DNA from 2 places in the Embleya sp. NPDC055664 genome. Region 1 is predicted to be linked to the other one. Evidence: predicted binding sites of a transcription regulator. Region 1 holds the regulator's gene; the other holds the start of a gene.
What was found. Region 1 encodes HrcA, which represses chaperone genes, less so after heat shock. Its sites were predicted from a motif close to TTNGCACTCNGNNNNNCNGAGTGCNAA; they were not measured.
Positions count from the first base shown of each region.

Region 2: groL (chaperonin GroEL) is a predicted target of HrcA. The motif match lies at 4,553-4,579, and genes of this name have one in related genera.

Region 1 covers NZ_JBSHGZ010000077.1:3,738-11,422, forward strand. The annotation lists gene ACWGR4_RS47680 (dynamin family protein) at 1-238, opposite strand, end outside; gene ACWGR4_RS47685 (phenylalanine 4-monooxygenase) at 536-1,429, shown strand; gene ACWGR4_RS47690 (Uma2 family endonuclease) at 1,545-2,114, shown strand; gene ACWGR4_RS47695 (WD40 repeat domain-containing protein) at 2,196-3,401, opposite strand; gene ACWGR4_RS47700 (DUF3097 domain-containing protein) at 3,462-4,292, opposite strand; gene ACWGR4_RS47705 (MBL fold metallo-hydrolase) at 4,322-5,077, opposite strand; gene hrcA (heat-inducible transcriptional repressor HrcA) at 5,228-6,244, shown strand; gene dnaJ (molecular chaperone DnaJ) at 6,247-7,380, shown strand.
Region 2 covers NZ_JBSHGZ010000005.1:350,579-358,263, forward strand. The annotation lists gene ACWGR4_RS11785 (ARPP-1 family domain-containing protein) at 1-176, opposite strand, end outside; gene ACWGR4_RS11790 (hypothetical protein) at 173-1,693, opposite strand; gene ACWGR4_RS11795 (Uma2 family endonuclease) at 1,973-2,542, opposite strand; gene groL (chaperonin GroEL) at 2,766-4,394, opposite strand; gene ACWGR4_RS11805 (cold-shock protein) at 5,276-5,479, opposite strand; gene ACWGR4_RS11810 (MoaD/ThiS family protein) at 5,901-6,179, opposite strand; gene thrC (threonine synthase) at 6,176-7,450, opposite strand; SAM riboswitch class I at 7,467-7,620, opposite strand.

The DNA of each region.
Region 1 (7,685 bases):
CGAAGGTGCTCTTGCCGGCCGAGAACTCGCCGATCACCGCGAGGTAGTAGCGGTCGTCCCGGAGCCGGGTCTCGATCTCGCGGATGCGGGCGGTCAGTTCCCCGAGCCGTTCCTGGTCGCCGACGATGCGGCGGACCATCGCCAGTGCGAAGTCGAGATGGTCGGAGGTCTCGGTGAGTGCCTCGACCACCTCGCGTCGCCTCGCCCGATCCCCGGCGATGCCCTGTGAATCCACCACCGCGCGCCCCCTCTCGACGGTGCCCTCCCCGATGTACGGGCGATCCTGTCACGCGGGCGGGAATCCCGTCTCGATCTGTGGACGGTGCATTTGGTGCGGCCGTCTGCACTCCTGTGCCCCTTGTGTGACGCCCGTCCGGATGATGCGATAAAGGCGTCGAGGCGATCCCTCGCAGCTGATTTCCGTTGCCGTGGCCCCCGACCCGATCGGTCTGAAAGGCATGAAAACGGCGCATACTGGTTGCGTGGGTGCCGCGACTTGTCCGGCGAGTCGATTCCGATGCGATCAGGAGATGGCATGTTCGAGGAGGCCCAGTATCTGGCCCCGGTCACCCGTAGGGCCGACGGCGGAGTCGAGGTCGAGCTGTCCCGCAGCCACCCGGGGTTCGCGGACGAGGTATACCGCGAACGCCGGAACCGGATCGCGGCGCTGGCGCTGGACCACCACCGCGGCGACCCGATCCCGGAGGTCGAGTACACCGACGAGGAGCACGAGGTCTGGCGCCTGGTCTCCCGCGAGTTGTCCGCCTCGCACGCGGAGTACGCGGTCGCCGACTACCTGGACGGCGCCGCGCGCCTGAAGCTGCCGACCGAGCGGATCCCCCAGTTGGAGGAGGTCAGCGAGGCGCTGCAGCCGCTCACCGGCTTTCGCTACCTGCCCGCGGCCGGCCTGGTTCCGCTGCGCGACTTCTACGGGTCGCTGGCCGACTCCTACTTCCACTCCACGCAGTACATCCGCCACCACAGCGTGCCGCTGTACACCCCCGAGCCGGACGTCGTGCACGAGGTGATCGGCCACGCCAACATGCTCGCCTCGGACCGCTTCGCGGCGCTGTACCGGGTCGCGGGCGAGGCGGCCCGCCGGGTGGAGAGCCGCGAGGCGCTGGAGTTCGTTTCCAAGGTCTTCTGGTTCACCCTCGAATTCGGCGTCATGCACGAGGGCGGCGCGCTCAAGGCCTACGGCGCCGGGATCCTGTCCTCCTACGGCGAGATCCGCGAGTTCCGCACGGTCGACATCCGCGACTTGGACCTGGTCGCGATGGGCACGATGCAATACGACATCACGCACTACCAGGACATCCTGTACGCCGCCCACTCGATGACCCAGTTGGAAGAGGTCGTCGGCACCTTCTGGGCGGACTGCACCGACGACTCCATCGCCGCCCTGTCGGCCTCGGCGAAGGCCCCGTAACGCCGCTTCACGTAGTCGTTCACCCGTGCGGGTGACCGGAACGGAAACGTTCGGTCACCCGCACGACGCGTCCCTATGCTCGCCTCGACTACGGAAGGGGTTGAGAATGTCTGTCATGGCACACGAGATCCCCGCGCAGGAAGACGTCATGCTCGACGGCTTCCTGGCGTTGGACACCCCCTTGGGCTTCCGCGCCGAGTTCATCGAGGGGGACATCGTCGTGACACCACCGCCGATGGGGAATCACGAGCGCATCATCAGTGCCGTGGTTCGCCAGATCCTCAGCGGATCGGCCGTGCCGATGGATTTCTCCGGCGGCAAGGGATTGGTGGTGGCCACCGGTGGGGGACTCGCCCGCAACCACGTCATCCCGGACGGCACGTTCGCGCCCGAGGACCTGGACCTGTTCCTGGACGCCGAATCGTGGATGCCGTGCGCCGGGGTTGCCCTGGTCCTGGAGGTGACGTCGTATCGCGCCGGTTTCGATCGTGAACAGAAACGACGGGCCTATGCCCGCAGCGGCATTCCGCTGTACCTGCTGGTGGATCGAGAGCAGAGCAAGGTCACGCTCTTCCTGACGCCGAAGGGTGACGACTACCTGGAGGGTCACACCGGTCCCTTCGGTAAGCAGATCGATCTTCCAGCGCCGTTCTCGATGACGTTGAGCACCAGCAGATTCGTCTGACGAACCATGGGCTCGGGCGTCACCGTTCGAGTGGCGCCGTGTCGAAGCCGACGGGTTGTTCGGCGCGCCCGGGCGGATGCCCTACACCCGGCGGACGAAGACCCGGCCGAAGTCGCCGCCCGTGGCCAGGAGGGTGCCGTCGGCGGAGAAGGCCAGGCGGCGGACGCGTTGTTCGTCGTGGCCGGGGAGGGCGACGGCGTCGCGCTCGCGCAGATCCGCGTCGTACACGCGCAGGGCGCTCGTACGATGACCGCCCACCGCGATCCGCCGGCCGTCCGGCGAGTAGGCCCACGCGTAACAGGTCGCCCAACCGTTCGGGTGGTGCGGATCGGCGAGGTGCCAGGCCGGCTCGCCGGTGTCGATCGAGATCGCGAACGGCCCGTGCACCCGGCCCCGGTTGACCAGGAGCAACGTCTCGCTCGGATCGAAGCCGAGGTCGCCGATCTCCCACTCCAGCGGCACCCGCGCGACCGGGCGGCCGGCCTCCACGTCCCACACCTCGACCTCGTTGGTCGGATCGGCGCTCGCGTCGCGGTGCCCGTACACCAGCCCGCGACTGACCCGCCACACCGCGAGCAACCGACCCGAGGGGGACAGCGCGGCGCCCCGGCACTCGGTGGTCGGCGATCGGGTGGACACCTCGCAGACCGGGGCGCCGGCCGCGTCCAGGACCCGCACCCGGTCGTCGGCGTCGAAGACGACCAGGCGCCGCCGGGCCGCGTCCCAGGCCGGCTGCACGGTGTGCGGATTGAACAGGGCGTTCTCGAACTGCCGGTAATCGGCCAGCGGTTCCTCGTGCAGCGTGCCCAGGTCCAGTCGCCGGGTCGAGCCGCCGACGGTGTAGACCACGGCCGATCCGGTCGCGTCGAACAGCGCGGTGTCGATGCCGGTCAGCCGCTCGGCCGCGGGCACCGCGTGCACGGTGCGGCGGACCCCGGTCGCCACGTCCACGAGCCGGATCGCGCCGTCGTAGGCGATCAGCACGGTGCGGCCGTCCGGATGCAGGTCCATGGCCCGGGACGAGGTCTTGTCCGGCGGCATGAACTCCAGCACCACCGGGTCCTCGGCCCCGCCCAGGCGCACGAACCCGGCGCGCATCGCCTTGCCCACCTCCCGGCGCAGCGCGATCACGGCGGCGGCCGGGTCGGCGAAGTCCTTGCGCGTCTCCCGGGCCGCCCCGTCACCCGAGCGGGCGGACCGGACGAACGTGGTGTCGAAGACGCCGAACGTCCGAAACTTCGGTCCGGCCGAGTCCGGCAATACGAGGGTGATCTCTTCCTGCGCCATCGCCGTACGGTAGCGCCGCAGGTCGCGCGGTGAGGGCCGGCCATCGCGTCGACCGGGGCCTCACCCCTCGGGCGGCGCCGTCACGAAGTCGATGAGTTCCTCGACCCGCCCGAGCAGGGCCGGTTCCAGGTCGCGGTACGAGTCCACCGCCGCGAGGATGCGGCGCCAGGCCGCGGGCGGGTTCACCGGCCAGCCGAGGGCCGCGCAGACGCCCTCCTTCCACGGGACACCGCGCGGGACGTCCGGCCAGGCCGCGATGCCGACGGAGGCGGGGCGTACCGCCTGCCAGACGTCGATATAGGGGTGTCCCACCACCAGCACGTGGTCGCCGCTCACCCGGCCCGCGATCCGGCTCTCCTTGGAACCCGGCACCAGGTGGTCGACCAGCACGCCCAGGCGGCGACCCGGGCCCGGCGCGAACTCGCGGATCACGTCCGGGAGATCGTCGACGCCCTCCAGATACTCCACGACCACGCCCTCGATCCGCAGGTCGTCGCCCCACACCCGCTCGACCAACTCGGCGTCGTGGCGGCCCTCGACGTAGATCCGCCCGGCGCGGGCGACCCGGGCCCGGGTGCCCGGTACCGCGATCGAGCCCGACGCGGTGCGCCCCGGGGCACGGGCCGGACCGGGGGCGGTCGGTCGGACCAGGGTGACCACCTCGCCGTCGATCAGGAACCCGCGCGGATCCATCGGGAACACCCGCAGCCGCCCGTGCCGATCCTCCAGCGTGACGGTGAAGCCCTCGGGGGTCTTCTCCACCCGGACCACCGCGCCGCAGAAGCCGGTGGACGCCTCCTCCACCACCAGATCGCGGTCGGCCGCGACCTCCGGGACGGGCTTGTCCTTCTTCCATCCCGGGATCAGCGACTCGGGTCCATAACTGCGCATGACCACGACGCTAGCCGGGTGACGGTACGTCAGTCCGGTACGACGCGCCCGGCGGCCACCTCGGCCAGCCAACGGTTTTGCCGGATCACGAACTCCTCGTCGACCACCGCGCCGTGTCCGGGCAGCCAGACACTGGCGTCCAACGCCCGCACCCGGGCCAGCGAATCGCTCCACTCGGCGGCGAACGCGTCCGAGCCGAAGACCGGCGGCCCGCTCTCCTCCACCATGTCCCCGGCGATCAGCACGCCGCAGTCCGGTACGTGGACGACCACATCGTGGTCGGTGTGTCCACGACCGGGCGCGAACAGCACCACCTCGCGCCCGCCCAGATCCACCGTCACCGGCGTGCCCGTGGACACCGGTCGGGTCGGCGGCACGATCCGCGCCGCGCGCATCAGCTCCGGGTCGAACCCGTGCGCGACGCCGCTCGCCCGACCGGCCTCGGCCCACCGCTCCAGATACCGCGGCAGGTCCGCGTGTCCCCAGATCTCCGCGTCGGGGAAGGCGCGCAGCACCTCGTCGTTGCCGTAGCAGTGGTCGAAGTGACCGTGGGTGTTCACCACCGCGACCACCCGGTCGGGCAATCCGTGCCCGGGCAGTTCGCGGGCCAGCGAGGCCAGGATGTCGGCGGCCTCGTGGTCGTGCGAACCGGTGTCCACGAGCAGGATCCCCTCCCGCCCCGTGACGACCGCCACATTCAGTTCGAGGCCGGGCAACCGACGACGCAGTACGCCCGGCCCGATCGGCTCCCATGTGGCGTGTTTCGGCTGTTCGGCGCGTAGCATGCGTCAACCTTGGCACGGACTCAGGGGTACGGTCCGGATCGGGTGACCCGTACACTGGCACTCGGCGGGACGGAGTGCCAACCAGTGGGACGAACCACCGCCTACGCGACACGGCAACGGGTGGAAGAACGGGTCAGGGAGGTGCGCACCATGCTCGACGATCGGAAACAGGACGTGCTGCGTGCCATCGTGCAGGACTACGTGGCGACCCAGGAGCCGGTCGGCTCCAAGGCGCTCGCGGACCGACACAACCTCGGGGTCTCCCCGGCCACCATTCGCAACGACATGGCCGCGCTGGAGGAGGAGGGCTACATCACGCAGCCCCACACCAGCGCCGGCCGGGTGCCCACCGACAAGGGCTACCGGTTGTTCGTCGACCGCCTTGCGGGCGTCAAGCCGCTGTCCGGCGCCGAGCGCCGGGCGATCCAGACCTTCCTGGCCGGCGCGGTCGACCTGGACGACGTGGTGGGCCGTACGGTCCGGCTGCTCGCGCAGCTGACCCATCAGGTCGCCGTCGTGCAATACCCCTCGCTGACCCGCTCGACGATCCGGCACGTCGAGCTGCTCACCCTCGCGCCCACCCGGGTCATGTTGGTGCTGATCACCAGCACGGGCCGGGTTGAGCAGCGGGTGATGGACACGCCGGGCCCGGTCGGCGAAAACCTGCTCGCCGACGTCCGGGCGCGGCTGAACAGCCGCATCACCGGCAAGCGGTTCGCCGATGTGCCGTTGCTGGTCCAGGATCTCGCCGAGCCGTTCACCGCCGAGGAACGGCCGATCGTGGCGGGCATCCTGGCCACCCTGCTCGACACCCTGGTCGAGCACAAGGAAGAGAAGGTCGTCCTGGCCGGGACGGCCAACCTGACCCGTTTCGGCATGGACTTCCCGAACACGATCCGCCCGGTCCTGGAAGCGCTCGAGGAACACGTCGTATTGCTGCGGCTGTTGGGCGAGGCGACCGACCCGGGCATGGTCGTGCGGATCGGACACGAGAACATGCACGAAGGACTGGCCGCGACCTCGGTGGTCGCCGTCGGATACGGCAGTGGGCAGGAAACACTGGCGAAGCTCGGGGTACTCGGGCCGACCCGGATGGACTACCCCGGAACGATGGGAGCGGTGCGCGCCGTGGCACGGTACGTCGGACAGATCCTCGCGGAGTCGTAGAGTTGGCTACCGATTACTACGAGGTCCTCGGGGTACGGCGCGACGCCACCCCGGAGGAAATCAAGAAGGCCTTCCGCCGGCTCGCTCGGGAGCTGCACCCGGACGTCAATCCGGACCCGAAGACGCAGGACCGGTTCAAGGAGATCAACAACGCCTACGAGGTCCTTTCGGACCCGCAGAAGCGTCAGATGTACGACCTCGGCGGCGACCCGCTGTCCTCCGGGGGCGGCGGGGGCGGTGGTGGCTTCGGCCAGGCCGGCTTCGGGTTCAGCGACATCATGGACGCGTTCTTCGGCCAGGCCAGCCAGCGCGGACCGCGCTCGCGCACGCGCCGCGGCCAGGACGCGATGATCCGGATCGAGATCACCCTCGAAGAGGCCGCGTTCGGCACCACCCGGGAGATCCAGGTGGACACCGCCGTCACGTGCAACACGTGCAACGGCGAGGGCGCGGCCCCGGGCACCACGGCGCAGACCTGCGACATGTGCCGCGGGCGGGGCGAGGTCAGCCAGGTCACCAAGTCGTTCCTGGGCCAGGTCATGACGTCGCGGCCGTGTCCGCAGTGTCAGGGCTTCGGCACCGTGGTCCCGCACCCGTGCCCCGAGTGCGCGGGCGACGGCCGCATCCGCGCGCGGCGCACGCTCACCGTCAAGATCCCGGCGGGCGTGGACAGCGGTACGCGGATCCAGCTCGCGGGCGAGGGCGAGGTCGGCCCCGGCGGCGGCCCGGCGGGCGATCTCTACGTGGAGATCGTCGAGGTCGCGCACGCCACCTTCCAGCGGCGCGGCGACGACCTGCACTGCACGGTCACCATCCCGATGACGGCGGCGTCGCTCGGTACGAAGGTGCCGCTGCAGACGCTGGACGGCACGGAGGAGATCGACATCCGCCCGGGCACCCAGTCGGGCCAGTCGATCCCGCTGCACGGGCGGGGCATCACCCACCTGCGCGGCGGCGGCCGAGGCGACCTGGTCGTGCACGTCGAGGTGCAAACGCCGAACAAGCTCGACCCCGAGCAGGAGGAACTGCTCCGCCGCCTGGCCAAGCTGCGCGGCGAGGAACGCCCGTCGGGACAATTCACGCCGGGCCAACAGGGCCTGTTCTCGCGCCTGAAGGACGCCTTCAACGGCCGGTAGCGGGCGGGCGCGGCGGCGCGTCGTGACGTCGTCCTCAGGCGCCGGACGGGCTGCGATTCGGCCGCGTCCGGCGCCCGATCGCGCCCTCGGGCCGCCTGCGGCGAGCGCCCTCGAACGCCGGACGGGCTGCATCCGACCGCGCCCGACAACGCGAAGCGGTCACCGTACGCCTTGACCGAGTGACGCCGAGGCCGCCCCGAGCCGTGGGCTGAGCCGCCGCCGGCCGGCGTGCGGGGCTCGGGTCGGGTTCGCCGGGCGTGCGTTCCCGGGTGGGCCGGGTCTTTTCGGCGCGCGTTGTGCCTTGG
Region 2 (7,685 bases), on a different contig from region 1:
GTGCCGTAGCCACTGGTGCCGATCCACAGATCGGTGGGCACGGTGACGGTCGGCGCGTCGACGGTGTCGCCGAGCAGCGGCAGCACCTGCATCCGACCGACGCTCTGCACCCGTCCGAGGGTGCAGTCGGCCAGCAGGTCGCCGATCGGCAGCGTGTCGTGGGCGAGGGTGGTCATGCGGTCACCTCCGGGTGGGCCAGGCGCAGCAGCGCGGGTATGGCGGCGGTCGGGTCGGCGGCCAACATCAGTCGGCACCAGGCGAGTTCGAGGGCTTCGGGACGGTGGACGGGGGCAAGCGGCAGGTCCGGCGCGTAGCCGCGCAGGCCGCCCGCCTCGGCGGCCAGGACGGGGGAGAGCTGGACCACCGGCACCGCGACGCCGAGGGTGCGCGCCGCGTCGAGCACCTGGGCGAACCGGCCGGCGGGCGCGTTCTCGTAGCCGTCGCCGACCACCACGATCAGCTCCGCGCCGGTACGCAGCGCGGCGACCAAGGCCTCGGCGGCGGCGGTCGGGCCGGCGGGGTGGACCAGCCGGCCGTCCGGGACGCCGCCGACCCACACGTCGTGGCAGGTGCTCGCCGCCGCCCGCAGTGCGTCGCGCAAGGCGAGCACGGCGGCGATCGGCCGCAGCGGCTGGTCGGTGCCGCCGCGCATGGAGGCGGAACCGTCCAGGACGAGGGCGATCCGGCGGCCGGCCAGGTCGAGTCCGGCCGCGGTGCGCGCGGCGCGCCGGTCGAGCGCGGCGGCGACCTCGGCGGTCATGCCCTCGGCGAACGCGTACAGGTAGAGCCGGACCGCGTCGTAGCGGTCGAGGTCGACCTCGACCGTCACGCCCGCCCGAGCGGCCTGCCGCTGTCCGGCCAGCCGCTGTCCGACGGTGAGCCGGGCGGCGGTCAGCTCCAGGACGCGGGCCGGCTTCTCGTTTGGGTGGAACCGGCCGCGCAGCCCCTCCAGGGTTTCGAGCGGCAACGCCGCGCCCGCGTCCAGGTCGGTGCGGGCTGCCCGGTACGCGACCGGGAGCGGCAGCGTGTACGGCCCCTCGGCGCCGAGCACGAACGCGACGCACTCGCGCACCGCGGCGGGATCGGCCCGGTCGGCCGCCCAGCGGTCGATCTCGCGGGCGAGGATGCGGTGTTCCTTCGGGTCGAGTTCGCCTCCGGCGAGTCGCTTGGTCAAGATCGCGCGCAGGATGCCGCTCAGCCGCAGACCCCACGCGTGCCGCAGGGCGCCGGCCAGCTTGTCCCGGTAGCGCACCGACCACAGTTCCAGGGAGGTGGAGCCGAGCACGGTGCGCAGGATCAGTCGGCGCACCCGCGCGTTGTTCACCCGCCGCTCGGCCAGCAGGGCGAACAGCTTGAGCCGGCGCGGCACGGTCAGCGCGGCGACCGCGGCGTGGACGGCGTCGCCGTCGTGCTCGTGCGCGGGCGTGCCGAGCAGGTGCAACACGCCGAGCTGCCGGCTGCGGTCGGTGGCCCCGGGGGAGCACACCAGGCCCGCGTACAGCCGCCGGTCCAGCGCGGCCATCGCGCGGTGCGCGTCCTCTTCGAGGGCGAGCTGCTCGTCGCGGGTGTTGTAGAAGGAGGCTCGTCCGGTCGCTGCCACGGCGACGTCCAGGAAACGCACGACGGTGGCGGCGGCCTCGGCACGGGCGGGGTTGTCGGCGCTGAGCGCGCGCACGATCTCGGTCTCGGTCATCGAAATGGGCTCCCCCGTGGGCACCCGGGGCAGGTCGCGGGTCCGGTGTTGGTCTCGGTACGTAGCCGGGACCGCTTCCAACCCATGGGAAACGGCACTGTACGAACACGCAGTTCCCCGGGTGCGATGGCATGCGACTTCGGGCAGGTCACGGGTCCCGGATAGGGATTCGAACCCCAAGCACCCCAAAAGCGCTTGTACGCCATGACAGAAGGAACACGTAGTTCCCGAAGTCGCGTCACGAGCCTACGAGCGAGCGACCGGCGATGCCGGCGAATATCACCGCGGCGGGAAGCCCGAGGTGTCCAACTCGATCCCGAAGGGATCGGGGATGACGACCAAGCCGCCGAAATCGACACGTTGCACCCGCTGATAGACCTTGCCGTCGGGCTCGGAGTACAGCGTTGCCGCCGGGCCGTCCTTGTCCCACCGATCGACGAGCAGGTACAGCGGAATCGGTCCGTGTGCGTACGCCCGCAACTTGTCGACGCGGTCGATGCTCGCATTGCTCGGGGAAGTGATCTCGGCGACGAGAAGAATCCGATGCGCCGGTGTCGGCGTGGCCACGTCTTCCCGGGCCATCACCACCAGGTCGGGAACACACAGGCGACCCACCGACATGATCTCCACACCGAGATGCTGAAACGCGCCGCATCCGGCGGGAGCGGCCCGGCGCAGCTGCCAATGGATGTCGTCCGCGATCAATTCATGCTGGTGCGCGGGTGGCGGCGACATCGTGATGTTCTCTCCGTCGAACTCGGCGCGCCAGCCTTCGGGCACGTCCAATCCCTGCCACATGGTTACGATTTCGCGCCAGGCGGTGCTCACCTCGATCACGGGTGCGGTCATCTCGTCCACCTCGCCTACCTCGATCCATGCCGTACAAGAACGACGCTACGGTCGCCCGGAGACCATTTCAGGGTAAGTCGCCTGTGCCACTCGAACGAGCGAACACGCTTCGAACAGCGGTGGAAGGACCCGCAGGGACGCGAAAGAGGCGGCCCCCCGAAGGGGACCGCCTCTCGCGTGGAGCTACCGACCGGGTGGGTCGGGACTACCGATCCTCAGCGGATCAGAAGTCCATGCCGCCCATGTCCGGGGCGCCGCCGCCGGCCGGAGCGGCGTTCTTCTCCGGCTTGTCGGCGATGACGGCCTCGGTGGTCAGGAACAGCGCGGCGATCGACGCGGCGTTCTGCAGCGCGGAACGGGTGACCTTCGCCGGGTCGATGATGCCCTCGGCGATGAGGTCCACGTAGTCGCCGGTCGCGGCGTTGAGGCCGTGACCCGGGGTCAGGTTGCGCACCTTCTCCACAACCACGCCGCCCTCGAGGCCGGCGTTGACCGCGATCTGCTTGAGCGGGGCCTCGACGGCCAGGCGCACGATGTTCGCGCCGGTGGCCTCGTCGCCGTCCAGGTCGAGCTTGTCGAACGCGATGGTGGACGCCTGGAGCAGGGCCACGCCACCACCGGCGACGATGCCCTCCTCGACGGCGGCCTTCGCGTTGCGCACCGCGTCCTCGATGCGGTGCTTGCGCTCCTTGAGCTCGACCTCGGTCGCGGCACCGGCCTTGATGACCGCCACGCCGCCCGCGAGCTTCGCCAGGCGCTCCTGGAGCTTCTCGCGGTCGTAGTCCGAGTCGGAGTTCTCGATCTCGGCGCGGATCTGGTTGACCCGACCCGCGACCTGGTCCGAGTCACCGGCGCCGTCGACGATGGTGGTCTCGTCCTTGGTGACGACGACCTTGCGGGCGCGGCCGAGGAGTTCGAGACCGGCGGTGTCGAGCTTGAGGCCGACCTCCTCGGAGATGACCTGGCCACCGGTGAGGATGGCGATGTCGCCGAGCATGGCCTTGCGACGGTCGCCGAAGCCCGGAGCCTTGACGGCGACGGACTTGAAGGTGCCGCGGATCTTGTTCACGACGAGCGTGGCCAGGGCCTCGCCCTCGACGTCCTCGGAGATGATCATGAGCGGCTTGCCCGACTGCATGACCTTCTCGAGGAGCGGGAGGAGGTCCTTCACCGAGGTGATCTTCGAGTTGACGATGAGCACGTAGGCGTCTTCGAGGACGGCCTCCATGCGCTCCATGTCGGTCGCGAAGTAGGGCGAGATGTAGCCCTTGTCGAAGCGCATGCCCTCGGTGAGCTCGAGCTCGAGACCGAAGGTGTTGCTCTCCTCGACGGTGATGACGCCTTCCTTGCCGACCTTGTCCATGGCCTCGGCGATCATCTCGCCGATCAGGGGGTCAGCGGCGGAGATCGAGGCGGTGGAGGCGATCTGCTCCTTCGTCTCGACGTCCTTCGCGAGCGCGAGCAGCTGCTCGGAGACGGCCTCGACGGCCTTCTCGATGCCACGCTTGAGGGCCATCGGGTTCGCGCCGGCGGCCACGTTGCGCAGGCCCTCGCGGACGAGCGCCTGGGCGAGGACGGTCGCGGTCGTCGTACCGTCACCGGCGACGTCGTCCGTCTTCTTGGCGACCTCCTTGACCAGCTCGGCACCGATCTTCTCGTACGGGTCCTCGAGCTCGATCTCCTTGGCGATGCTCACACCATCGTTGGTGATGGTGGGCGCACCCCACTTCTTCTCGAGCACGACGTTGCGGCCCTTGGGGCCCAGCGTGACCTTGACGGCGTCGGCGAGCTGGTTCATCCCGCGCTCGAGGCCGCGGCGCGCTTCCTCGTTGAACGCGATGATCTTGGCCATGTGGTGAAGTCCTCCCAGAACGGGGGTGAGTGCCGGACCGCACAGGTGCCCGCGACGGACGACCCGACCACCGCGAGGATCCCTCCCTCACGGGTGCCGAGCCTCACCGGCCCGGTCCGTTTCTGTCACTCTCACATCCAGAGTGCTAACGCCAATGATTAGCACTCGACCATGCCGAGTGCAAGCGCAACGAGCGGGTCCGGGCCCCTCGGCCCACACCCGCGCGTGTCACACACCACCCCAACCCCCCACCCGGGCCCCGAGGGCGCAGCCCGTCCACATGCCGCGGGGCTCGGCCTCGGCCGCCCGACACGGGTACGTGTGCGCCCCCGCCCGCCTGCACGGCCCCCGGCCGGGCCCGCCCGCCCCGGCACGTCCGGAGCGGCCCCGGAACGGGAATCCAGGCTGCCGGGCCTGCGGTGGTTGCGTGGTCGCGTGGTTCGGACCCCGGCGTTGCCCGCACGGCCGGGACGGGTTCGGATGTGCCGCCCCTGGGCCTACATCGGGTTCGGGCGTCGCGCCGCCCCGGCTCACGTCGGGTCCGATCGTGCCGCCGGGTCGTCTGTGGCCATGCCGAGTTCGGGTGCCGTGCCTGTGGTTGTGCGGGGGCGGGTGGCGGGCTCGGCCGCGTCGTCCGCATCGCTCTGGTGGGCCGCCTCCCGCCGGAGCGGATTCGCGTGTACCGCCGCACCCGCGCCCCGCCGCCGCCCGCACGTCGGGGCCGGGGGACAACGACCGGGGCCCGGCCCCCGCTTGGCGGGAAGGCCGGGCCCCGGTCATGGATCCGACAGGATCGGGCGCGTTATGTGCCGCGATGTGTCGTGCAGTCCGTGGTGTGGACCGTTTCAAGCAGAGGAGCAGAGGAGCGCATGGCTCCCGGTTCAGGCGGTGACGCGGACCATGTCGGCCTGCGGCCCCTTCTGCCCCTGCGAGATCTCGAACTCGACTCGCTGCCCCTCCTCGAGCGTCCGGTACCCGTCCATCTGGATCGCGCTGTAGTGGACGAAAACGTCCGCCCCACCGTCGACCGCGATGAAGCCGTACCCCTTCTCCGCGTTGAACCACTTGACGGCGCCCTGAGCCATTCCTAACTCCCCTGTTACTGGCCCTTTCACGGATACTGCACGCCGCAGCTCCGGGTTCGTATCCAGAAGGACCCGGCCCTCTGCTACGACCGCGGCTGAATGTATCCGGACGGATGCCCGGAGCAACAGGTCAATCGGACGAGAATTCCCGAGCGAATAAAGCTCGCATTCTTCGCGAGTCTTAGAAAAAGCCGTATTTCAATCCACCAGGAAAACGACTTTCCGCACATATCGGATGTGATCCCGACCACGGGTTTACCGACGCGCCGCCGCCAAAGACGGGAAATGGAGCCGGTTAAACCCGGGTTACGCACAACCTTCGGCAGGAACGAAGAAATCCGCCGCGCGGTGCTCGCGCGGCGGATTTCCCGGTTCCGTTTCGTGCCCGATCGAGGAAGATCGGGACGCTCGGCCTATCGCGTCAGCAACCCCCGGCGACCGCCGGGATGATCGAAACGGTGCCCTTGTCGGGGATCGCCGTGGCGAGCCCGTCGGCGAAGCGCACGTCCTCGTCCTCCACGTACAGATTCACAAAGCGACGCAGCTTGCCCTCGTCGTCGAGGATGCGCGCGCGAATTCCGGTGTGGTCCTTTTCCAGCGAGTCCAGGACCTCGGCGAGCGTGGTGCCCTCGGCGGACACCTCCGCCGCCCCGCCCGTGTAGGTGCGCAGGATGGTCGGGATGCGAACGGAGACGCTCATGCGAGGCCGGCCTTTCGGAAGGAGTCCAGGGTGGGTCGAATGGTCGCGGTGGGTCCGGTCGTCGGCGTGACCGCGTCCAACGTCTTGAGGCCGTCGCCCGTGTTGAGCACGACCGTCTCGGCGTCCGGGTCCAGCGCGCCGGACTCGAGCAGCTTGCGCAGGCAGCCCACGGTGACCCCGCCCGCGGTCTCTCCGAAGATGCCCTCGGTACGCGCGAGCAGTTTCATCGCTTCGACCACCTCGACGTCGTTCACGTCCTCCACCGCGCCGCCCGTGCGCTTGCACACGTCGAGCACGTAGGGGCCGTCGGCGGGGTTGCCGATCGCGAGCGACTTGGCGATCGTGTCCGGCCGCACCGGGCGGATCACGTCGTGCCCGGCCTTCCACGCGGCGGCCACCGGGGAGCACCCCGTCGCCTGGGCGCCGAAGATCTTGTACGGCGCGTCCTCGACCAGACCCAGCGCGATCAACTCGCGAAAGCCCTTGTCGATCTTGGTCAGCTGCGACCCCGACGCGATGGGAATGACGATCTGCTCCGGCAGTTTCCAGCCGAGTTGTTCCGCGATCTCGTAGGCCAGCGTCTTGGAACCCTCGCCGTAGTAGGGCCGCAGGTTGACGTTGACGAAGCCCCAGCTCTCGCCGGCCGGGTCGCCGATCAGCTCCGAACAGAATCGGTTGACCTCGTCGTAGGTCCCCTCGATGGCGACCAGCTCGCCGCCGTAGACCGCCGCCGTGACGACCTTGCCGGCCTCCAGGTCGGACGGGATGAACACACAGCTGCGCAGACCCACCCGGGCGGCGGCGGCACCCACCGCGCCGGCCAGGTTGCCGGTGGACGAGCAGGACAGCGTGGTGAAGCCGAAGGTGCGCGCGGCCTCGACCGCGATCGCCACCACGCGGTCCTTGAAGGAGTGCGTCGGGTTCCCGGAGTCGTCCTTGACGTGCAGGTTGCGCACGCCCAGCTCGCGGCCCAGGTTCTCGGCCCGCACGAGCTTGGTGAAGCCGGGGTTCAGGCTGGGCCGGGACGCGACGTCTGCGGACACCGGCAGCAGCGGCGCGTAGCGCCAGATGTTGTGCGGCCCGGCCTCGATCCGCTCCCGCGTCACGGTGCCGAACTCGTAGGCGACCTCCAGGGGGCCGAAACAGGACTCGCAGGCGTACTTCGGGCCGAGCTCCGTGCGCTCTCCGCACTCGCGACACGACAGCGCGACGGCCGGACCGAAGGAGGTGGGGATGGCGCTGGTGGTGCGGGTGGCGGTGGGTGTCGCCATGGCGAGGGCCTTTCTGTCCTCATCTTTACCCGTGGGGTCCCACGGGCCGGACTTGGCACCTGTCCGACTCGTCGGCCGCTCGCTCGCGCCGAAAGCGCGTCACGAGGAATGACGATCGGATGGTTGCCGGGGCTTCAACGGGCCGTTCCCTCTGCCCCTCTGGATGAGCTGCTATGGCGGTGGACACACCCTTCGCCGGGTGGCCGGTCCGCGTTTGTCCGGTCCGACGTGCGAT